DNA from 2 places in the Flavobacterium sp. Arc2 genome. Region 1 is predicted to be linked to the other one. Evidence: riboswitches for the same ligand, from Rfam matches in the RefSeq annotation. Region 1 holds a riboswitch; the other holds the start of a gene.
The links. A riboswitch is a leader RNA that binds a small molecule or an ion and turns the genes downstream of it on or off. The one in region 1 is predicted to bind S-adenosylmethionine.

Region 1 (12,893 bases):
CCAAATTCTGAATTATTCATTCTCTTTTGTTTAAAGTTTAAAGTTTAAAGTTGTTCGAAATTAGTATTTCAACACTCCCTCCCTCTTCAAACGATTAATTTTATTTTTAGATTTTACCTAATTCCACTCCATTCAAAACTACTTTATAATGGATGGTTGCCGTTGGTTCTAAAGTTTTAGAAACCGAGCAGTATTTATCGAAAGAAAGTTGAGCAGCTTTGGCAGCTTTGTCTTCTTTTATGTTTCCTTCTAAGTAAAAAACCAAGTAGATGTCTTTAAAAGGTTTTGCTTCACCAACCTGAACACGTTCTCCCTCTACCTCAGCTTTAAATGAAGTGATTTCTTGACGTTGTTTTTTTAGAATCGAAATCATATCAATAGCGCTACATCCTGCAACTCCCATTAATACTAATTCCATTGGACTTGATCCTTGATCATCGCCACCAAATTCTGGACGGCTATCTACATTTACTATATGGCCACGTTCGTTTTTTAATTCGAAATGGAAATTGTCGTTTACTCTGTTTAATGTAATTTTCATTATTATCCCCTCCCCAACCCTCCCTAAAAGGGAGGGAGCCAAGACCGAAGGTATGTCCCTTTTTTAATTATTATTCTTTATTTGAACGCGGATAAAACGGATTTGCTATAGCAAAAACGCGGATTTCAAACGCGGATTTTTATATATTTATTATTTTATTTGTTCATCATAATACGAGTAAAAATAGCAAAATTGAAACTATCCAAAATAAACTATTGAACCAACCATCTACAAACACTGTTTTATCCATTGTCCAATATGTATCAATACTATTTCTTTTGTATTTTAAGTAAAACACTTTACTTAAAACATAATAAAATCCCTGCGCAATCAAAGGTATAAATAATGAATTGACAGCTGTGCTTTTCTCTAAACCTGCAGTTAAAATTATTAAACCAATTAAGAACAACACTATATTTAATCCTAGGATTTTGAAAAATGATTGCTTGTTATCTAATTTACTTTTATCAAATAAAAAAATAATCGTCACATTCATTCCAATTATAATATACAGGATATTCATGTTCTTACTATTTATTTTAAATCTGAAATCAAAAATCGTTACTCTACAATCTTAAATCATTAGCCTTTATCCGACAATCTCAAGATGTCTCCAAAAACACCTCTTGCTGTAACTGCAGATCCCGCTCCAGCTCCTTGAATTACAATTGGTCGGTCTCCGTAAGACTCTGTATAAATCTCGAAGAAAGAATCAGAACCTTTCAATCCTCCTAAAGCAGTATCCGAAGGTACGGAAACTAATTTTACTTCCAAAATTCCTTTGTCATGTTGTAAATCTCCAGACAATTCCCCGATGTATCTCAAAACGTGATTTGGTTTTTGGTCTGCTTTTATCTTATCATAAATAGGATCAAATTCCTTTAATTTAGTCAAGAAATCTGCCGCACTTCCTTCACGTAAGTGTTCTGGAATTAAATTCTGAATATCAACTTCCTCAAACTCATTTTGCAAGTCTAGTTCTCTCGCCAATATAAGTAGTTTTCGACCTACATCATTCCCACATAAATCCTCTCTTGGATCTGGTTCAGTAAAACCACTATCAATTGCTTCTTTCAATATTTCGCTAAACGGAACATCTTTGGAAGAGAAATTATTAAACAAATAGCTTAATGTTCCTGAGAAAACGCCTTTTATTTTAGTGATATTTTCACCAGAAAGATGCAATAATTTAATAGTATCAATTAATGGTAAACCCGCACCTACATTGGTTTCATATAAATAATTCTTCTGATTATCAGCTAATGATTTACGTAGCTTTTTATAAAAACCATAACTTAAAGTATTCGCTATTTTATTTGAAGAAATTAAATCAAAACTGCTTTCAACTAACGGAATGTAATTCTCGACAAAATCAGCACTCGCCGTGTTATCAATTGCAATTAAATTTTCTAGATGATTCGCTTCTGCAAAAGCAATAATATCGCTTAATGTATACGCTGACCCCTTAGCTTGAATTTCGTTTTTCCAGTTAGCCGAAACTCCGTTTTTATTCAACAGCACATTTCGAGAATTGGCAATAGCAAAAATATTCAACTTAACATCTTTCCTTTTTTCGATTGCTTCCGCCGATTCTAAAATTTGATTGATTAAGGTTCCGCCAACTAATCCATGCCCAAAAATGGCAATATTGATTTTCTTCGCAACCCCAAATATCTCCCCATGAATAACATTCAGCGCTTTGTTAAGTTCTGATTTTTTAACCACTAAACTCACATTCTTACCCGTAACGGTATTATTGAATAAAATAGGAACAATTTTGTTTTTTATCAAAGCCGTATAAGGCTTATGAAACGTACTAAGATCTTGGCCTATTATTGAAATTACCGATACGTTGTCGACAACTGTAATCTTGTTGACATCCTTAGAATAGAAATCATTTTCGAATTCTTTTTCTAATTCGATCATAGCTTTTGTTGCTTTATCAGCAGCAACCACAAGTCCTATTCCTCTTTCTGAAGAACCTTGAGAAATAATACTTACGCTAATATCATTGTCACCCATCACCTTGAAAATACGCGCATCCACTCCTGTTTTTCCAAGTAATCCTCTTCCTTCTAAATTTACCAAAGAAACATTTTCTAAAACAGATAATGTTTTAATTCCGCTGACATTAGAATTTGAAGTAATTAAAGTTCCATTATTTTCGTGATTGAAAGTATTTAAAATACGAAGCGGAATATTTTTCTCTAATAAAGGAATAATTGTTTTTGCATGCAAAATATTCACACCAAAATTAGCAATTTCATTTGCTTCATTATAAGACAAAGATTCAATCTTTTTAGCATCTAAAACCAACTCGGGATTAGCAGTGTAAATTCCATCAACATGAGTGAAATTTTGCAATTCTTCGGCATTGATATAATTAGCGACTAATGACGCCGTATAATTACTTCCGTTTCTACCTAAAGTAGTGGTTTCGTGTTTTGCATTCGAACCAATAAAACCAGTAATCACTAGAATTGAATCTTTATTCTCTTTGAAAATTTGAATGATATTTTTCTTAGAAACAGCGTCCAAAGGTTGTGCATCCCCAAAATTAGAGTCGGTTATAATTAATTCTCTGGTGTCTGCAAGTTTCGCAGGAATACCTCTTTCATTCAATAAAAAAACCAATAATTTAGCCGAAAGAACTTCGCCATGTGCTAAAATTTGATCTTGAATTTTCACGCTATAATCCCCTATTAAACTAACACCTTCAAAAAGCTTATCTAGCTTATCAAATTCAGTTGAAAAATCAACGGCATCAAAACCATCTTTTTGATAGGTTTTAAAACTTTCTAGTAATGGCTTATAATTTCCGTTTTTTGCAGCTATAGTCAAAATGTCGTCTAGCTCATCTGTTGTTTTTCCTCTTGCCGAAACTACGATTGCAATTTTCTCGTCTTGTTTTATTTTTTCCTCAATAATATCTAAAACTGTGTTGATCCCTTCACCGTTTGCTAAAGACTTTCCACCAAATTTTACTATTTTCATCTGTTTTTTATTTTTGAAAACAACTTCTAATAAATTGTCTAGTTGTTCGTATTCCATCAAGAAAGCATCGTGTCCGTGTTGCGAGTCAATCTCACTATAGAATACATTATTTTTAAATTTTTTAATCTCGTTGTACGTATCTCGATTCTCCTTTGCTGTAAAAAACAAATCCGAATTGATTCCTACAATGTATATATTAGCATCCACTTTTGAAATAACTGATTCTAAAGACTCATGATTCCTAGTTATATCAATCGTTTTCAATAATTGGTTCATCATTTTATAAGCTGAAAGCTGAAACCTTTTTTCTAGTTTTTCTCCATGGTAATTTAACCAACTTTCTACTTTGAACGTTTCTAGTTGTTCATTGAGATCTCTATTAAATTTTACCTTGAAAGATTCAGGCGTGCGGTAGCACAACATGGCATGAATACGAGCGTCTTCAATAGGCTTTTTAGAATTATTTAGGATTTGCTCTTGCAAATAACAATTAGCAATCAACCAATCAGTTGCTTTCCAATCTGTAGCAATTGGAATGAAATTTTGAGCTAACTTAGGCTCTAAGGCCAAAATTTCCCAAGCAATTCCACCACCAACAGAACCTCCGATAAGAGCAAATAAAGAATCAATCTTTAAGAACTTTAGTCCTTCAATGAAAATTTTAGCAATATCTCGAGCGACAAAATCTCTGTAGTTCTCAATAGTCGCTGAATTGAATCCGTTACCAGGAACATCAAAAGAAACAATGGTATATTTCCTAGTATCGATTGTTCTATCGACACCCACAATATCATTCCACCAACCCGATTCGCCAATTACTTGTGAGTTTCCGGTCAAGGCATGATTAATTAAGATAATGGGAGCGGTATGCAAAGCAGCGCCAAAAACCTGATAACTTAAGTTTAGGCTAGCATAAAAAGCACCATTGTGCGTGGTGAAATTTTGTATGGTAATATGTGTTGGTTTATTTTCCAATGTCAAATCTTTTATTGATTTTGATTTGTATTTGGAAATATTAGAAAGAAAAAACTAGGTAAATACTAGAGAAATTCTTGTTGTTATCTTTCCACTTTAGGGAGTGGTAGAATGCAGCACCTTCTTCGATTTCTCGAAGGGTTGCTAAGGCTTCATCGGGTCTAATCCCTCGTCCTTTCTTTATAACATTTCAATACGTGTGTGAACTTATTACTGCAAATTAACTACATATTTTTATAACAACCAAACTTTTCCCATCCCGATTATTAGGGAAAAATATATTTAACAAAAAAAACGCGAGACATTGCTGAACATAACAATTCAGAAATTACTCGCGTGTAAATCACTATAAAGACAGCTCGCTATCAATTAGATAAAAAGAGTATCGTTTTCCTTTGAATACATCAAAAACTGTAATGAATTTGGTGATTTATTTAAATCATTAGCATTGGTGTCGTTGATACCAAATCTTGGATGAACTAAATCATCTACCGTGATTTTTATACTATTTTTTTTAGTTTTTAAGTTCCTTAAAAAACTTACCGCTCTGGTAATTCTACTAATTGCCCCCATGTGTCTACTTGTTTAATTGTTGCTATGTTTATTCTTGCTTGTTTGTTACTCTTTATTCTCTTTTAAATACCATAAAAAAACCCTTTTGGATAAATACCAAAAGGGTTAAAGTTATAGTAACTTATACTTTTGGCATATCAACATATTTTTACAAATAAGGTAATCACTAGTGATCTATTATTTCTAAAAATATGTTTTTCCATGCTAATTATCTTTAAATTCTAAATTGTTTTAATAAAAAAGCCTTCCAAAAGAAATAGGAAGGCTGATGCTTAATTATAGCTATAATATAAGGCAATCATTTCCTTGCAGATGATTCCGAAATAGTTTTAAGATTTACAATAATGATTAAATTCATCTTTGGTATTTTCTTGCAACAAATCTCAGTTTTTTTTTGCTAGTTTCCTAATGACTATCAACATTTTAACTCCTTTTTAATACAAATATTATAATCTTACAAACTGAGATTGTAATACTATAAAACTCATCTTACGTTTGGATAAAAAGCAGTTTTCAAACGATAAAAAATGCACTTTATAAATTCTTATAATAAATCAAAAACTGCTTTTAAGTCGGCTTTTAAATCTTCGATATCTTCTAAACCTACAGAAAGACGAATCAAATCTTTAGAAACACCTGAAGCTAACTGTTGTTCATCAGATAATTGTTGATGCGTTGTACTTGCTGGATGAATAATTAATGATTTTGTATCTCCAATATTTGCGAGTAGCGAAAATAGTTTGGTATCATCGGCCACTTTTTTAGCTGCTTCAAAACCTCCTTTTAGACCAAAGGTTACTAATCCGTTTTGTCCTTTCGGCAAATAACGTTTTGCCAGAGCATAATATTCACTTGATTTCAACCCTGGATAATTTACCCAAGCAACTTGCTCCTGACTTTCTAACCATTGTGCTAATGCTAATCCGTTCTCACTATGTCTCTTTACACGTACGGCCAATGTTTCTAAACCTTGAATAATTTGGAACGCATTAAACGGACTCAAAGCAGCTCCATAATCACGTAGTCCTTCAATTCTTACTCTCGCAATAAAAGCAGCGTTTCCTAAAGCTTCATGATAAACCAAGCCATGGTAACCAGCATTAGGCGTTGTAAATTCCGGAAAACGACCACTACTCCAATCAAAAGTCCCCGCATCAACAATAACTCCTCCTAAAGAAGTTCCGTTACCTGAGATATATTTTGTCAAAGAATGAATAACAATGTTCGCTCCGTGCGCTATTGGATTTAGTAAATATGGAGAAGCTACTGTGTTATCAACAATTAAAGGCACTTTTAATGCTTTTGCTTCAGCAGAAATAGCTTCAATATCCAATACATCTAACTTTGGGTTACCCAAACTTTCTATAAAAAACACTTTTGTATTCTCATTCGCTGCCTTAGCAAAATTAGCTGGATCAGAAGGATCTACAAAAGTGGTTGTAATTCCTAGTCGCGGCAAAGTAGTTTGTAATAAGTTAAATGTTCCTCCATACAAACTGCTAGATGCTACAATATGATCACCCGTTTTTAACAACACTAACAAAGCGGTTGTAATCGCCGCTGTTCCTGAAGCAGTAACAACAGCACCTATACCGCCTTCTAATGCTGCTAAACGTTGTTCTAGAATATCATTAGTAGGATTATTAAGTCTAGTATAAATATAACCCGCTTCAGAAAGCCCGAATAAATTAGCCGCATGCTCTGAATTATCAAAAACATACGATGATGTTTGGTAAATGGGAACCGCTCGAGTTCCTGCGTGTTTTGTTACATCATGTCCAGCATGCAATGCGTTTGTTTCAAATTTATTAGTACTCATAATTTTAGTTTTTTGATTTTATTGTTATTTATTAAATAAAAACCCTTTTAGATAGGTATCCAAAAGGGCTTTAAGCTGTCTTATAAACTTATACTTTTGGATTACCTGAAACAAATACACATCATGGCTTTTGCACAAATCATAGATTTGACAATTGACGGATTAACTTGTTTAAAATTTAGATTGATCATTTTATCTTATTATTTATTCTAAAAGAAGTTCTTCTTTAGTTTTCAAAAAAAAAAGCTTCCCTTTTTGAGGGAAGCTTTTGCTATATTTAAGATTTTAAATTGAAGCAATAGTCTACCCTAAGGAATGAACCTTCATGGCTTTTGACATATTACAAACATTTAATTTCATGGTTTCCTTTTTTTGTTGAAACAAATTTGCTGACAATAATTTATATATCCTAATATATTTTAAAAAATAACAAATAAAATATTTTCTGTTAAAACCCCACTAATCAATAATTTAAAACAAACGTTAAACCACCCACAAAATTGACAGCTGTTCTTAATGCTAAATTAACTTTAGATCCCATTGAATTTCTTAAATATAGGATAATCTTTAAATTATATGAACAGAACTTCATTTTCTCGAGAATACATTTGAAGCATTAAGGAAATTGAAGTGTTTTTAGACCTAGGAGAATTTGTTGTTTTGGTTTGAATTCTTGGGTGCACTAATTCGTGAATTGACTCCACTTTTTCTTCTTTTTTTACCCTGAATCTAAAATCTGACTTTGACAAAGCTGGTTTTGATGTTTTCATGATATTCCTTTTTAGCAGTTTGCTTTTTCATTTTCCTCTATCGTACGTACTAAAGCATCAGTTGCTCAAGTACTACATACCCCTTTCTAACCCATTTGATTGCCAGCACTAAACAACCGCTAAAAAAGACAAGAATAAAATACGCCTATTTTACCCTCTTAGGAACACCTTGAAAAATCTTTCATTAAGCGTCCCTTACTATCTAATTTTACTTAAAGCAGGCTTTAACAATTTTCATGTTTATTTTAACCACTCTTCTAATCTGTCTATCGCTTAATCGTTTATTATTGTATGCCTTAATCAGTCGTTTTTTCAAAGATTCCCATTTCTCTTTCATATAGGGATACAATGATATTGATCGTTGATCACCTTTTAATGCATTCAAATAATGCTTATTGTATTCCTTAACGTAATTATTATAGTCATCAAGGTATCTATCCCATTTATTACTTACGGTAACTTCGTTCTCTTTTCCTGTTTTTTCAAGTAATAAAACCTTTTGAATTGCTTTCATAATAAATTATTTTTTTGGATTGATAAATTATTTTTAACTCCTCGCTTACGTTTAGGATATGCAAGATTACCTTTCTTAATTCTAGCTATATAAACTAAAAAAACATATGCTTTTTTTAATTATAAAGTCTTTGAATCCCTACATTTAAGCTTTAACAAATTTAACAAACAGTAGTAACGAAGTGAAACATACTCGTTTAAAAGCCACAAAATCAGATATTTTACACTTTAAACAAGCCATTCTTAAGAAAAAAGTCATAAAAACTTCTGAATTCGAATCCCCGTAAAAACAATACTAAAGTAGTTTTATGATTTCAATCATAAGTAAATAGTATGTCATTAAATTATTATATAAAAGTAAACTAATCAACCGTATTTCTACTCTGTTACCTAAATAGATTTTTAGTTGATTAAAAAATAACAACACTTTCCTACTTAAAAAAAACTTAAGTTTAATTTGCAATTCAAAATGGTTTCATACCTTTGCACTCAATTACAAGAGGAAAAATTTGAACTGATTGCAACCTCTTCATAATGAAACGAATTCATTATGGATGCTGAAAAATTTTCAGTAGAAAAAATGCTAAAGCAGAAACTCTCCTTTAGTATTTCCCGCAATTATTTTTCCTCCCTTAATTTTAAATTTATATTTATTATGGCATATTTATTTACGTCAGAATCTGTAAGTGAGGGGCACCCAGACAAAATTGCAGATCAAATTTCAGACGCATTAATTGATAATTTTTTGGCATTTGACGCTGACTCAAAAGTAGCGTGTGAAACTTTAGTAACAACGGGACAAGTAATATTGGCCGGTGAAGTAAAGTCAAATACCTACCTTGATGTTCAACAAATCGCTCGTGATGTAATCAAAAAAATTGGTTACACTAAAAGCGAATACATGTTTGAAGCCAATTCTTGCGGTATTCTTTCTGCTATTCACGAACAATCAGCAGATATAAACCAAGGTGTTGACAGAGCGAACCCTGAAGACCAAGGAGCTGGTGACCAAGGAATGATGTTTGGTTATGCCACAAATGAAACTGAAAACTTCATGCCTTTGGCATTGGATTTATCTCATAAATTATTACAAGAATTAGCTATTCTTAGACGTGAAAATAATGAAATTACTTATTTACGCCCAGATGCTAAATCACAGGTAACATTAGAATACAGTGATGATAACAAACCTACACGTATTGATACCATTGTAATTTCTACTCAACATGATGATTTTGATGAGGAATCAGTTATGCTAGCTAAAATTAAAAGCGATCTAGTGTCGATTTTAATTCCAAGAATTATCGCTAAAAACCCTGCTCACGCACATTTATTTAATGATGCTATTCAATATCATATTAACCCAACTGGTAAATTTGTGATTGGAGGACCTCATGGAGATACTGGATTAACAGGAAGAAAAATCATTGTGGACACTTACGGAGGAAAAGGAGCTCACGGTGGTGGTGCTTTCTCTGGAAAAGACCCAAGTAAAGTAGATCGAAGTGCCGCTTATGCTACACGTCATATTGCTAAAAATTTAGTTGCCGCAGGTGTCGCTGACGAAATTTTAGTTCAGGTTTCTTATGCTATTGGTGTAGCGAAGCCAATGGGAATCTTCATTGAAACTTACGGAACTTCAAAACTTAACTTAAGAGACGGAGAAATTGCCAAGAAAGTAGAAGAAATCTTTGATATGCGTCCTTACTTTATTGAGCAACGCTTAAAACTAAGAAACCCTATCTATAGCGAAACTGCTGCTTACGGACACATGGGACGTACGCCACAAATAGTTACTAAAACCTTTTTTGCTCCAGGAGGATTAACAAAAACGGTTGACGTTGAGTTATTCACATGGGAAAAATTAGATTTTGTTGACCAAGTGAAAGATGCTTTTGGATTGTAATTCAAAAAATATAATTTATTTCTTTAAACGGCTATCTGAAAAGGTAGCCGTTTTTTTGTACAAATATTTAATAAATAGAAATAGCGCATCACACTTGAAATTCACCCGTTCATTATTTAGTAAAAATAATATTAAAAAAAGAGGCTGTCTAATAAAAGACAGCCCTTTGTAATTGAATAGGTAACGTCCACAAACGCTAAAAAAACGGCTCAACTTAATTGAACTGGTTTTCCATGTAGAAACGGTTCATTTTATAAATTATATTTTAACGAAAACACAACGTATCTAGGCTGAACTATATACTGCGATGATCTATATCCCGTTTGACTAAAGCTATCATCATTTATAGTTTTAGTATTTAATAAATTTGTCGCAGCGAGTGTATATTCCATTTTAGCATCTTTTTTACGGTAACTAAAGCTAGAGTTTAAAAACTCATACTTATTATTTATTGTCCCTTCAGTATTTGAATAGGTATAGTTATTATAATCCGCAGTTAATGAAAATGCTTTTAGGAAGAAATAATCTAATTTTACAAATGGTTGTTTTGTTTTGAAAGTTGTATTTTGATAATCGTTTAATGTCAATGAATACCCTAGTTCTAAATTAGGCCAAATTTTAAATTGAGTTCCCAGTGAACCTTTATACGTCTGAGAAAAAGATTCTGTTGTTTGTACAAAATCAATTAAAGGATCTGAAGGGTCTTCTGGATTTGCTCTTAAACTATTATATTTAGACCAATTTAAATTTAAGTTAACAGAGGCTTTGTAATACTTAAGAAATGACCGCTGATACCCTAGCATCCCATTAACACTCTCGTTTTCAAAATTAGCATTTACTTTTTCACTCACTTGATTTATTCCATTAAAATAGGCTCTATTTACAACCGGATCAGTTGTCTTACTATAATTTACATTTCCAAAAACAGTCGTGAAATTGAATAAATTATATTTAAAATACCTTAGAGCGTGCGTTTCTTGTAATGCATTTTCCAACAGTCTATTCCCTCTATTGAAGGAGTTGAAATTTGAAAAGACATATCCCTGAACAAATGAATTAATATCATTGAATACATTCGTCTTTCTAAAATTATACGTCAATGACTCCGACTTCTTAATTTGATATTGAGCAAATAAATCAGGTAAAATTCTAGAAAAATTATCTTCTACCTTCGTACTTAACTGCTCATTAAAGGTGTTATATCTATGTACCGTTAGACCAGGGTTAAAAGTAAATTTACCAGTAATAAATTTATAATGTGCCCCTAAATAAACATCGTTAAAACCATAGGTAACATCATTTCTATATTCATCATTGTTCAAAATCGATTGATCTCCATTATCTAAAATCTGGAAAATTAACGAATTGTAAGCCTGATAAGAGTTAGTATTTCCCAAAGTAAAATTCAGATTGCTTTTAGCCGTCAACGAGTAATAATAATCTGCTTTTACATCTAATTTATTTGTTTTTACAAATCGATCTTGATTTATATTAAAACTACTCTGATTTGAATCAAAACCTAAAAACGGAAAAGGATCATTTTGTAAATCAGGATTATAAAATGGATCTTCATCCTGATATAAATGTTGCATCTCAAATGCCCAAGTACTTTTTTTATTTTGAGTCCAAAACATATTTACACTCTGATTCAACGCTATAGGACCTTGCTTTTTGAAAGACTTTATACTATTACTCTGAATCAGAACTCCAGAAGAATCATAGGTGACCGAATTTGTCAGCAAATCATTGTCTTCTGTTTGATTTGATTTTCGTAACGATACATCATAATCAAATTGAAAATTCACATTTGGTTTAAACTTTGATCCAAATTTAAAAATAGACAAATTATTTCTCAAATTAGACAAATCAGATCTATTTTCGTTTGTTTTTATCTCAGTAGAATTAGGCTGAAATATTCCGATTTTTGTCTGTGTATTAGTAAGTGTTTTATTAGAAGAAAGAACACCAAAACCACTAATATTCCAACTTTTAGAAATCTGTTGCGTTATGTTTATAGCCCCAAATTTATTTTCAATATTTTGCGCTTTATCATCCCTTTGGGTAGAAATCCCTAAATCATTACTTGAAACATTAAAGTTTGTTCCTCCCCTACCAATTGTGTTTCTCGAACCACCTGTCAATCTAAAATAATCTCTATTAGAAAATGGCACATCTCCTACATTATTGAAATTAGTAATAACATTAACACTTGTTTTTGGACTATAGTAAAACAGCTTGGGGTTAATAATAAAACGATCTACAAAATCCGTCCCCGCAGAAATATCACCAAACCAAAATCTCTTTTTACCTGATTTTAGTTTAATATTAATAGCAACATCATCATTATTGTTTTCTAATCCTTTCAATTGATTTACCTCAGAAAAATTTCTAAGAACCTGAATTTTATCAACTGCACCGGCGGGTATATTTCTAGACCCTAATTTAGTATCACCCTCAAAGAACTTCTTGCCGTCAACCAGCATCTGAGTAACTTTTTTCCCCTCTACCTCTATTTCTCCATCAGCATTTACTTCTACACCAGGCAACCTTTTAAGAATGTCTTCTAACTTCCTTTCAGTCCCTGTTTTAAATGAGTCTGCATTATAAACAATGGTATCCCCTTTTATAGAAACCGGCATTTCTCGAACAATCTCTACACCATCTAACTCAATCCCTCCTTCTTGAAGAACAATTGTTTTAACTATGTTTTCTGTAGAAGTAACAATCTCGACTTCTTTATTTTGCATCCCTAAGAAACTAATCTTAAGACTGTAGGTCGTATTAGGTTTCAAATTTAGAGAA
Region 2 (12,893 bases), on a different contig from region 1:
TGATAGTAGAATTAGTAGGACCGTGTTTGTTGTCATTCTATTTATTTTAAATGATGAATTTTAAATGGAAAGAATTCAGTATTTTAAAATTCATCATCTAAAATTTATAATTTCTTATGTTAGCATTCCTCCATCAACATTTAAGACTTGACCAGTGATATACGCACTCATGTCAGACGCTAAGAAAAGGCAAGCATTAGCAACATCCTCAGTAGTTCCTCCGCGTTTCAACGGAATCCCGTCTCTCCATGCTTGAACGACATCATCATTTAATTTTGCTGTCATTTCAGTTTCAATAAATCCTGGAGCAATAGCATTACAGCGAATGTTACGCGAACCTAATTCAAGTGCAACCGATTTTGTAAATCCAATAACACCTGCTTTTGAAGCGGCATAATTCGTTTGGCCCGCATTACCCTTCACTCCTACTACACTACTCATATTGATAATTGATCCGGCGCGTTTTTTCAAGAAAGTTCTTTGAATTGCTTTGGTCATATTGAAAACTGATTTCAAGTTCACATCAATAACTTTGTCAAAATCCTCTTCAGACATACGCATTAGCAAGTTGTCTTTAGTAATTCCAGCATTATTAATCAAAATATCAACAGTTCCAAATTCAGCAATTACAGCATCAACCATAGCTTGTGCTTCATTAAAATCAGCTGCATTTGATTGGTATCCTTTTGCTTTTATTCCAAGAGCGTTCAATTCATTTTCTAATGCTAAAGCCGATTCCACAGATGAACTGTATGTAAAAGCAACATTTGCTCCATGTTTTGCAAAAACTTCTGCAATTCCTTTTCCAATTCCGCGACTCGCGCCTGTTATAATGGCCACTTTTCCTTCTAGTAATTTCATATTCAAAAATTATTTTAATTTTTATTTGTAGCTATTCCTGCTATCCGCTTCAATCTTTTATGACCGCTAGCGCTTTCATAAAAGGATTTCCACTACTATCAGGGCTATCTTACAGTTGTCAAATATAGAATAATTCCTTTTTTAAAAAAATTTAAAAATCAATAACATTCGAAATCGAACCGATTTTAAAGATCCAGAAATCGTTTTACCAATTTGTCCCAAAAAGAGCTATAAATCGCAACCAAAGTAAAAATAAACAAAAATAAATGATACCAAGCATTTGTTAGTAAATCCATAAAATCAAGTTTGCCATTTGCAAAACTTAAAATCAGCAATACTTGTGCCCCATAAGGCAAGATCCCTTGCACTACACAAGAAAATATATCAAGAATTGCTGCTGTTTTCTTGGGACTCAAATCGTATTCATCACTAATTTCCTTAGCAATTCCACCTGTTATAACAATGGAAACTGTATTATTGGCAATAGCCACATTCGTAAAACCTACCAAAGCACCAATTCCAGCCTGCGCCGATTTTTTACTTTTAATGCGCTTTTTGATTTGGTACAATAAATAAGCAATTCCTCCAGCTTTATCAACCATTGCTGCTAAACCACCAGTAAGCATAGACAATAAAAATATTTCAGTCATACTAGTGAAGCCCTCATATATCTTTTGGGCAAATTCCATCAACGTAAAATGATTTCCAAAATACCCAATCAATCCAGCTAATAAAGTTCCAATAATCAGTGTTGAAAAAACGTTTATGCCAACTAATGCTAATACAATTACTAGAACGTAAGGAACAATAGTTATCCATTCAAAATTGGTCTTAGGAATCGCCACTGCAGTAATATCAGAGTTCAGTCCCAAATAAAAGAAAACTAGAACGGTTATAATGGCTGCGGGAAAAGCAATGAATAAATTTATTTTGAATTTATCTTTCAGTTTACATCCTAATGATTGCGTAGCAGCAATTGTAGTATCTGAAATCATCGATAGATTATCTCCAAGCATCGAACCACCTAACAAAGCGCCAGCAATCAATTGTAATGAAGCTCCACTTGAATTAGCCAGACTAACAGCTATAGGTCCAATAGCTACAATAGCACCTACAGAAGTTCCAGTAGCTGTTGATAAAAAGGCCGCTATTAAAAAGATCCCTAACGGAAAATAAGCGACATCAATTGTATTAATTCCAAGGCTTACAACTGCATCCACACCTCCCGTTGCTTTACTAACAACAGCAAATGCTCCCGCGAGAAGATAAATGAGACACATGGTCATAATTTTACTCTCTCCACAACCAGCAATCAAAGTGGCTACTTTCTCATCAGACGAACTTTTGAATAGTAAAAAAGCAGAAATAATTCCTATCACAACAGCAATTGGCGCAGGTAAAGCATAGAAATCATCAAGCCATATACCGGCTCCTAAAAAAATAAAAATAAAAATTAATAAGGGAATTAGAGCAAATGCATTTCCTTTTTTTTTCAATAAATGAGTCATAAATCAGTTTTATAATGATATAAATATGACGAAAAACAATAGCTAAAAAAATGGGAATGTAAAACAACATTTTTTCCAAAGGATTTGGCTTATCGTTTTAGCACCTTGCTCGTTGTTGCAGGTTGCTATCTCTTTTTGAGATTCGTGATAACGGCTGCAAAAGTAATTATTATTTTTTGAAATCGTCACCTTCGACCAGAAAAAATATTTTACAAAAAAAAGCCTTACCGAAGTAAAGCTTTTTTATAACTAATTTAGTTTTTTATAAATTTCATATTCGAACTTCCTTTATCTGTATTCATTTTCAAGAAATACTTTCCGGAAGCCAGTTTAGAAACATCAACCTTTGTTACTGAAGTCGCATTCGGAACAGCAATGACCATTTGTCCAAGAATATCATAAATTGCTATTGATTGTACTTCTATCGAATTTTTATAATTAATATTTAGAATCTCATTTACTGGATTTGGAAACACACTAAAGTAATTTGAAAATTCAAAATCTGAAGTTGCTAAGGTTTTAAAGGTAGATGTCGCTTTGTTTGTCAGAATTGGAAAGTTATAATCAAAATAAATATTAGCTTCATTTTGGAATGTATCGCCAACTACTAATGTTGGTAATGTTTTAATCTTAAAAGCTATATAACCATCATTATTAGCATCATCAAAAGGCAAATTGATGTTTTCGAATATAAATTCCACCTTGTTTTCCTCAGAAATTTTGCTTACAAATTCATGACTTCCTTTCGTTGGAACCAAGCTTGAAATATTAAATTTGGTTAAATCGATTAGATCTTTTACTACAATATTTTGAGCGCGATAAGTTCCTGTATTTTCAAACCGAATCATATAATGTACATATTCCCCAATCAAACTTGGAGTAATGACATTTCCTTCTAAGCAGGTTTTATCATTTGGGTCATAAGAACCAACAACACTTTGGCGTAAAGCAAACGAATTATCAATAGGTTTTTCATCTCCTGTTATAGGATTAATTACTGCGTTAAAACTCAAACGGTCTCCAATATTTACAGCAGGAGTTTCCATTGGCGAATTCACATTCAAGGTAACTGCAATCTCACGCGTTTCAAATGGTTGTAAATTGATATAATCCCAACTAAGTCTGTCTGTCACTTGACTATTTACAGCTGGATTTGCTGATATATAATCTAAAACGGCATCATTAAAACTTAGACTTACTGCACCTGATTGTATAGTAGTTCCTTTGTTTTTATATATGATTTTATAAGTAGCGTCAAATCCTGGCCTAGCTGGAATTATTGGTAATAAAGTTACTTCTAAATCGGGATGAACACCATTTGGAGTAACACAAAAATCTTGAGTGAATGGACTATTTTGCGATGGAAAACTCGCATCGATTGAACTAGGTGAAACACTAAAATAATTTGGATTTTCTAAAATTGGAGTAATAGTATGCATTCCTTCTCCAACAGGAAGACTATAGTTCCCCGAATTATTGGAGATTAAATTCCCCTTATTCACACCATTAGTAATAGAAAAATTTAAATTAGAATAACTTATATCTGATGAGTCACAACCATTTCCATTTGTATCTAAAATAGCCTTTCCTCGAATGGTGTAGAAATTACCTCCTGGAGAAAATGAACAATAGGAGTTTATTTCACAATTCGTAATACCCTGTAAAGTCAGAATAAACTTTGCGTTATTAACATTAAAATCATCAGTACAAATAAAGGTTAAATTAGGATTATTCTGTAATAATAAATCAATTAAGGGCAAACCATTTTTTAAATTTAAATTAACCAAATTGTTGTTTTGACAATCCAAATAGATTTGGTTGCATTCTGATAAATCAAGACTTAAAAATTTATTATTTCTGCAAGTAACAGACTGTAAATTACTACATCCTTTAAAAGTTATCTGCTCTAATAAATTATTATTTAATAATACTGATGTTAACTTATTTAAATTACTTAAATCTAACATAGTCAATAGATTATTTTCACAAATAATTTCATGTAAATTAGGGCATCCTGACACCTTTAAATCTGTAAGTTGATTGTCTGAACAATAGAGACTAACTAGTCCTTTATTACTGGAAAAATCGAGTGTAGTCAGTTTGTTTTCATTACAATAAAGAATATTCAACTTATTTAAGTTATCAATATTTAAACTTGTCAAGGAATTTCTTTGACATTGTAATTGCTCTAAGTTTTTTAATCCTGACAAATCTAAAGTGCTTAAATTATTTCCTATCACAGATAACGCTCTTAAGTTTGAAAAATTATTTATCCCCGTTAAGTCAGATATATTTGATTCACTTACATACAATTGGTAAACCTCTAATGCTTCACTTACTTCTATTTCACCATTGTTATTAGAGTCTATTTTTATACTATTCCCATATAAACCTATAGCATCATTATTCCCTATGTTTGTTGACAGTAATTTAGTTTTAAAATTAGCATCAGGAAAATTAATTATTTGAGCATTAACTCCAGAAAATATAAAAAGAGCAAGTAATAAAAAGTAGAATTTTCTCATATATAATTTTTAAAGCAAGTAAATATAACAAAATTTGTACTACAAAAAATAATGTCCATAAAATGAATAACTCACAACAGATTTCTATAGAAAAAAGAACAGGATTATAGTAACATTTTGTAAAAAAGAGAAAAGGATTACATTCTTCTTAAGTATATTTGTCAGTAGTCAATTTAGCATTATCCCTTTTATTTAAAATAAGAAAGAGAAAAGTCAATTTCCCAAATTTGTAAATGAAAAAAATATTTTTCTTATTTTATATTCTTTTTAGTATAGTTGCTAATGCGCAATTAGTGGTCGATAATACGTCTCAAACGCCTAAACAATTAGTGCAAAACGTAGTCGTAGGACAAGGAATTAACGTTTCCAATATTAAATTTAATGGTACTGCCGCCAATGCAGATTTAGTTAGTGATCAAGTAGGCCTTTTCTCTAATGGGCTGACAACAAACATCGGCTTAAATACCGGAATTATTTTAAGCACTGGAAATGCTATAATTGCAAAAGGTGTAAATGATAATCCATCTGGAACTTTAGAAACTACAAATCCATTTATAGGAGATCCTGACTTATCTATTTTATCCAATAATCAAACAATTCAGAATGTAGCCATTCTTGAATTTGACTTTATACCTACAGGAAATAAATTGAGTTTTAATTTTGTTTTTGCCTCAGAGGAATATCCTGAATATGTAAATGATACCTATAATGATAATTTTGGTTTTTTCTTGAGTGGACCGGGAATTACAGGTCCTTTTTCAGGTAGTTCTAAAAATATTGCATTAATCCCTACTACAACTCTACCTGTTTCTATTAATAATTTAAACAACGGAAAATCAAATGTGGGACCTTGTGAATATTGTGAATATTACGTTGATAACACAGCGGGAACTACTATTCAATATGACGGATTTACTAAAGTCTTATCGGCCAATGCTGATGTTGTTTGCGGCCAAACCTATCATATTAAGTTAGCGATAGGTAATGCTGGTGCTGATAATTATTATGATTCGGCTGTATTTATAGAAGGTGCCAGTTTTAGTTCCCCGTCAATTAATTTAGGACCTGACTTGAAGATATGCAGTGCCTCAAACCATGTATTAAATTCGGGATTAAGTGCCAGTGAAATTCATGAATGGCGTTATAATGGAACTATAATTCCAGGAGAGATTGGACCACAAATCACCATAGATAAATCGGGTTTGTATTCCGTTCAGGCTTTTCCTTTTGGGGCGACTTGCCCTGTAAATGATGAGATAGAAATTCAGTTCAGTATGCTTGCAGCTCCCTATCTTTATTGTGGAACAAAAACTTCTAATTCTATCACTTTTGATTGGCTCGCTTTAGGAGACGCGGAGTTTTCTGTTGTGTATAAAATAGGAAGTAGTACAGCTGTTGACGTTGGATTCGTTGGTAAAATCTATTCCTATACTGTTCCAAATATTCCTCCGGGTGAAACTGTTGTAATAACAGTAACTCCAATTGGAACACCAGCAGAATGTTTTGGCCCCAATTCAATAACCTGTGCACTTGATAGTTGCTTAGTTAGTCCAACATTAAGTCTCACTCAAGGTCCTAGTTCTCAGCAAATATGTGAGAACGAAGTTATTTCGAATGTTGTTTACACAATTGGTGGTGGAGCAACCACTGCATCTATAACTTCTGGAAGTTTGCCTAATGGCGTAACGACAAGTTTAGTTGGAACTCAATTTAAAATTGATGGTACGCCAACCGTTTCGGGAACCTATAATTATACAATAACTACATCAGGAGGATGTTCTCCAAATGCAACTTTAAATGGATTCATTACTGTAAATCCAGGAACGATTCCAACATTTACAGCTGTTGCTCCTATTTGCGCCGGAGGAACGCTTGCTGCACTTCCATTACAATCCAATAACAGCATTACAGGAACGTGGTCTCCTGCTTTAAACAATTCTATAACAACAGAATATACATTTACACCAAACGCGGGACAATGTGCAAACTCAGCCAAATTAACGATAACCGTAAATCAAAAGACAACTCCTACATTTACAGCCGTTGATCCTATTTGTGAAGGCGAAACACTTGTTGCACTTCCATTACAATCAAACAACAATATCAATGGAACTTGGTCGCCTGCTTTAAATAATACTGCTTCTACTGAATATACATTTACTCCAAATGCGGGACAATGTGCTACTACTGCCAAATTAACGATAACCGTAAATCAAAAAACAACTCCGACATTTACAGCCGTTGCTGCTATCTGTTCAGGCGAAACACTTGTTGCACTTCCATTACAATCAAACAACAACATTTCTGGAACTTGGTCGCCTGCTTTAAACAATACTACAACAACAGAATATACATTTACCCCAAACACCGGAGAATGTGCTACTACTGCCAAATTAACGATAACCGTAAATCAAAAAACAACTCCGACATTTACAGCCGTTGCTGCTATCTGTTCAGGCGAAACACTTGTTGCACTTCCATTACAATCAAACAACAACATTTCTGGAACTTGGTCGCCTGCTTTAAACAATACTACAACAACAGAATATACATTTACCCCAAACACCGGAGAATGTGCGACCCCAACCCAATTAACGATTACCGTAAATCAAAAAACAACGCCAACATTTACAGCAGTTGCTGCTATCTGTTCTGGCGAAGCACTTGCTGCAATTCCATTACAATCAAACAACAACATTTCTGGAACTTGGTCGCCTGCATTAAACAACACCACAACTACTGAATATACATTTACTCCAAATGCAGAACAATGTACTAATACGGCCAAATTAACGATTGTTGTAAATCAAAAAACAACTCCAATATTTACAGCAGTTGCTGCTATCTGTTCAGGTGAAACACTTGTTGCACTTCCATTACAATCAAACAACAACATTTCTGGAACTTGGTCGCCTGCTCTAAACAATAGTACAACTGCTGAATATACATTTTCTCCAAATGCAGGAGAATGTGCTAATGAAACTAAACTGACAATTTCAGTATTTCCAAAACCAATTCCGCTTGTGAGAGATGGTAAAATATGCGTCGATAAAAACTCAAATGCCGTAATCCAGTCTTATCTTTTAGATACCAAACTCAATAATGCAACTCATAATTTTGAATGGTTTTTAAATGGGATTACAATATTTAATGCAACGCAAAGCACATATGAAGCTACCCAAAAAGGAATCTATTCTGTTGTGGCTACAAATCAATCTACGAATTGCAGTTCAACAGTCGTTGAAGCAATAGTTACTGAAACCTTATCTAACACTACAACATTTAAAATAACACAAATGAATGCCTTTAGTGATGATGCAACCCTAACTATTTCAGTTGTTGAAGGGACTGCAAACTATGAGTATCAGCTGGACCAAAGTCCTTTTCAATTGTCAAATGTTTTTGCTGAAGTAAGCTCAGGAACACATAATTTAAGAATTATTGACTCCAACGGCTGCACCGATTTAAGTTACCAAATCGTCGTAATAGGCTATCCAAAATTCTTCACACCAAACGGAGATGGTCACAATGATACTTGGAAAATCATTGGCTTCAACAGTCAATACAATCCGTCAATCACCATTTTTGACCGTTACGGAAAATTAATAAAACAAATTAATTCAGTTGATTTCGGTTGGGACGGAACCTATAATGGTCATCCCATGCCAGCCACTGATTACTGGTTTAGAGTACTCTATCTCGAGGATGGAATCAATAAAGAATTCAAATCTCATTTTTCTTTAAAGAGATAGCAGTTATTTTTTTAGGAGCACAACAATTTACTATAGATCCACTTCCCTCCTGCTTTCCACAGTATCTTTTGTGCAGAAAAACGCCACAAAAGGATACTTGCTTCAATCAGGGCTAGAGATGGCTTTTTAATTTCAAAACACAAAAAAACTGCTTGAATTAACCAAGCAGTTTAGCTATTTAAAAATTAAAGTTTTTAGTTTTTTATAAACTTCATATTTGATGTTCCTTTATCAGTATTTATTTTCAAGAAATACTTTCCAATCGCTAATTTAGAAACATCCACTTTTGAAATATTCTGAGCATTAGGAACTGCAATAACTACTTGTCCTAACACATCATAAATCAAAATTGATTGTACTTCAATAGATTCTTTGTTGATAATATTCAGCATATCGTTTACTGGATTTGGATAAATACTAAAATAATTAGTAAATGTAAAATCTTGAGTTCCTAAGGTTTTAAAAGTAGATGTCGCTTTATTGGTAATAATTGGGAAATTATAATCGAAATAAATATTAGCTTCATTAGTAAAAGAATCCCCCGTTACAAGCGTTGGCAATGTTTTAATCTTGAAAGCGATATAACCGTCATTTGTAGCGTCGTCAAAAGGCAAGTTGATGTTTTCAAATATGAATTCCACTTTATTTCCATTTGAAATATTGGTTATAAACTCATGACTCGCTTTAGTTACCACCAGTGTTGAAAGATCAAATTTGGATAAATCAATTAGATCCTTTACCACAATGTTTTCAGCAGGATAAGTTCCCGTGTTTTCAAACCGAATCAAATAATGCACATATTCACCAATCAATTCCGGAGTAATAACATCGCCTTCTAAACAGGTTTTGTCATTAGGATCAAATGAACCAACTACAATTTGGCGCAAAGCAAATGAATTGTCTACCGGTTTTTCATCGCTTATTACAGGAGTGATTAAGGCATTAAAACTCAAACGATCTGCAATATTCACTGCAGGAGTTTCCATAGGAGAATTTACATTAAGGGTTACTGTAATTTCACGAGTTTCAAAAGGTAAAAAACTACTATAATCCCAGCTCAGCTTGTCTGTGATTTGACTATTCACATTTGGCACAGCCGAAACAAAATCTAAAACAGCATCATTAAAGGTCAAAGAAACGGAACCAGATTGTGTATTTGTTCCCTTATTTTTATATATGATTTTATAGGTAGCATCAAATCCTGGTCTTGCAGGAACAGTTGATAAAATTGTCACTTCAAGATCTTTATGAATACCGTTTGGGGCAATACAAAAATTCTGAGTATAAGGACTCGTTTGTGTTGGGAAATTCACATTCAAAGAAGCAGGTGAAATAGTGAAATAAGACGAATTTTCTAAAATTGGAGTAATTGTATAATTCCCTACTTGTACTGGAATAGTATATAAACCCAATTTATTGGATATTATATTCCCTTTGTTTGCCCCGTTAAAAACGGAAAAGTTTAAATTGGGATAGTTTTTATCTGTCTCATCACAACCGTCACCTAAGAGATCAAATTTACTATTGCCCTTAATAGTATAAAAAGTACCGCCTGGATTAAATGAACAATAGGAGTTTACCACACAATGCTCGTATCCCATAGCAATGACATTTTTTTGTAACCACCCTAATTCTGATTCATCTGCACAAATAAATTCAAGATTTGGGTTTTCATTAAAGTTAACACTTCCTTGTTCTTTCCCATTCTTCAAAAACAAAGACTCTAGTTGGTTTCCCCAACAGTTTAATCCCCATAGATTTATTAAATCGCTTGTATTTAGTGTCGTAATATTATTTTTACCACAATTTAACTCAGTCATACTTGGTAAATTTTCCAAATTCAACGCGCTAAGTTGATTATAAGAACAATCAATATGTGCCAAATTAATCAATCCATTAATATTTAATGATATTAGCTGATTGTTACTGCAAATTATATCTTTCATACCGATTAAGCCCCTGACGTCTAATGATGTAATTTTATTATTATTACAATACAAAGTTTCAAGATTTTTAAAACTCAGAATACCTGTTAAATCTGTTATTGTAGAACCAACAACATTCAAATAACTGACTTGTAAAGCCTCACTAGTTTGAATTTCGCCATCTTTATTTGCGTCAACTTCAAAATAAACGCCATTTAAATTTTTAGCAACATATAAATTTTGACCATTTCCAGATAAGACTAATTTCTCTTTAAAAGTCACATCAGCTAAAGCAATAATTTGTGCTTTTGCAATAGTGAAAAACAAAAAACACAATAGTAGAAAGTATAGTTTTTTCATCTGAATAATTTTTACTGTTTAATAAATTTAAAGTTGGATGTTCCCTTATCTGTTTTCATTTTTAAGAAATACTTTCCAGTCTCTAATTTTGAAACATCCACTTTTGAAATATTCTGAGCGTTTGGAACTGCAATAACTATTTGTCCTAAAACATCATAAATCGAAATTGATTTTAATTCAATAGTATTTTTTGTTCCAATATTTAAAATGTCAGTTACCGGATTTGGATACACACTAAAATAATTTGAAAACTCAAAATCTTGAGTTCCTAGCGTTTTAAAAGTAGATGTCGCTTTATTAGTCAGGATTGGGAAATTATAGTCAAAATAAATATTAGCTTCATTAGTAAATGAATCTCCAGTTACCAGTGTTGGCAATGTTTTAATCTTGAAAGCGATATAACCATCATTTGTAGCGTCGTCAAAAGGAAGATTAATGTTTTCGAAAATGAATTCCACTTTATTACCATCGGATATTTTAGTCACAAATTCGTGACTGGCTTTTGTTGGTACTAAAGTTGAAATGTCAAATTTGCTTAAATCAATTAAATCTTTCACTACAATGTTTTTAGCAGGATAGGTTCCTGTATTTTCAAATCGAATTAAATAATGTACATACTCCCCTATCAATTCTGGAGTGATAACATCTCCCTCTAAACAAGTTTTGTCATTAGGATCAAAAGACCCCAGCACACTTTGGCGTAAAGCAAATGAATTGTCCACTGGTTTTTCATCAGCGGTTACAGGATTAATCAAAGCATTAAAACTCAAACGATCTCCATTATTCACTGCAGGAGTTTCCATAGGAGAATTTACATTTAGCGTAATGTTGATTTCTCTAGTTTCAAAAGATCGTAAGTCCGAATAATTCCAAGTTAGTTTGTTGGTAATTTGATTATCAAAATTTGGTGTCGCAGAAACGTAATCTAATACTTCGTCATTAAAGGTTAAAACCACCGAACCGGATTGCATCGTTGTTCCTTTATTTTTATAGATGATTTTATAAGTAGCATCAAATCCTGGCCTTGCTGGAATCAGTGGTAAAATACTTACTTCCAAGTCATTATGAACACCATTTGGAGTGACACAAAAATCTTGATTATAAGGACTGGTTTGCAATGGAAAAGCAATAGACATTGAAGTTGGTGAAATTGTAAAATAATTTGAGTTTTGAAGGATTGGAGTGATCGTGTAATTTCCCTTCTGCACAGGAATGTAATATTTACCTAATGCATTCGTAATAACATTACCCACCCCATTTCCATCTGAAACGGAAAACTTTAAATTTGAATACCCAAAATCCGAAGCATTACATCCGTCCTTATTGCTGTCTAAAATAATTTTTCCTTGCATCTCAAAGAAAATTCCTCCTGGATTAAAATTACAATACGAATTAATTTCACAATTTTTATAACCATAGGTATCAATTAATCTTTGAAAGGCAGAAGCTTCCAAACCTTCATCTGTACATATGTATTCCAAATTTAGGTTGTTACTAAAATCGGTATCATATTCATAACTTCCATTTTTTAAAAATAATGAACCAATATTATTATTACTACAATGAAAAACTTCTAAACGACTTAGATTATTGGCATTAATTGTTTTTAATTGATTATTGTCACAATATAATCGTCTTAACATTGAGAATGAAGTCAAATCAATAGTTTCAAGTAGATTATTACTACAATATATATTCTCCAAAATTTTTGTGTTCTCAATATTTAAAGTTACTAATTGATTATTTACGCAATTTATAGTAGTAAACTTTGGCAAATTCCTCAAAGTTATTGCAGTGATTTTATTAAAGGAGCAATCTATTTCAGTCAAATATGGCATATTTGAAATTCTAATATCTGCAAGCAAATTTCCCGAGCAACTTATATAAGTCAGGACACTCTCGGTTTCATTAAAAAGAATATTTTCTAATTTATTATTTTTTACATTTAGATTTGTAAGGGAA

Region 2: it holds a riboswitch for S-adenosylmethionine, as region 1 does, so the genes downstream of both, QO182_RS07180 (Na+/H+ antiporter NhaC family protein) here and thrA (bifunctional aspartate kinase/homoserine dehydrogenase I) in region 1, are expected to answer to the same signal.

The regions. Positions count from the first base shown of each region.
Region 1 covers NZ_JASMRH010000003.1:45,607-58,499, forward strand. Annotated here, with positions in the region: gene QO182_RS02580 (PLP-dependent aspartate aminotransferase family protein) at 1-20, opposite strand, end outside; gene QO182_RS02585 (OsmC family protein) at 107-541, opposite strand; gene QO182_RS02590 (hypothetical protein) at 708-1,064, opposite strand; gene thrA (bifunctional aspartate kinase/homoserine dehydrogenase I) at 1,124-4,510, opposite strand; SAM riboswitch class I at 4,591-4,699, opposite strand; gene QO182_RS02600 (hypothetical protein) at 4,880-5,083, opposite strand; gene QO182_RS02605 (O-acetylhomoserine aminocarboxypropyltransferase/cysteine synthase family protein) at 5,628-6,902, opposite strand; gene QO182_RS02610 (hypothetical protein) at 7,475-7,672, opposite strand; gene QO182_RS02615 (hypothetical protein) at 7,881-8,186, opposite strand; gene metK (methionine adenosyltransferase) at 8,841-10,091, shown strand; gene QO182_RS02625 (carboxypeptidase-like regulatory domain-containing protein) at 10,343-12,893, opposite strand, start outside.
Region 2 covers NZ_JASMRH010000008.1:64,644-77,536, forward strand. Annotated here, with positions in the region: gene QO182_RS07170 (hypothetical protein) at 1-36, opposite strand, end outside; gene fabG (3-oxoacyl-[acyl-carrier-protein] reductase) at 115-861, opposite strand; gene QO182_RS07180 (Na+/H+ antiporter NhaC family protein) at 1,047-2,369, opposite strand; SAM-I-IV-variant riboswitch at 2,429-2,525, opposite strand; gene QO182_RS07185 (T9SS type A sorting domain-containing protein) at 2,624-4,894, opposite strand; gene QO182_RS07190 (choice-of-anchor L domain-containing protein) at 5,128-8,646, shown strand; gene QO182_RS07195 (T9SS type A sorting domain-containing protein) at 8,841-10,931, opposite strand; gene QO182_RS07200 (T9SS type A sorting domain-containing protein) at 10,943-12,893, opposite strand, start outside.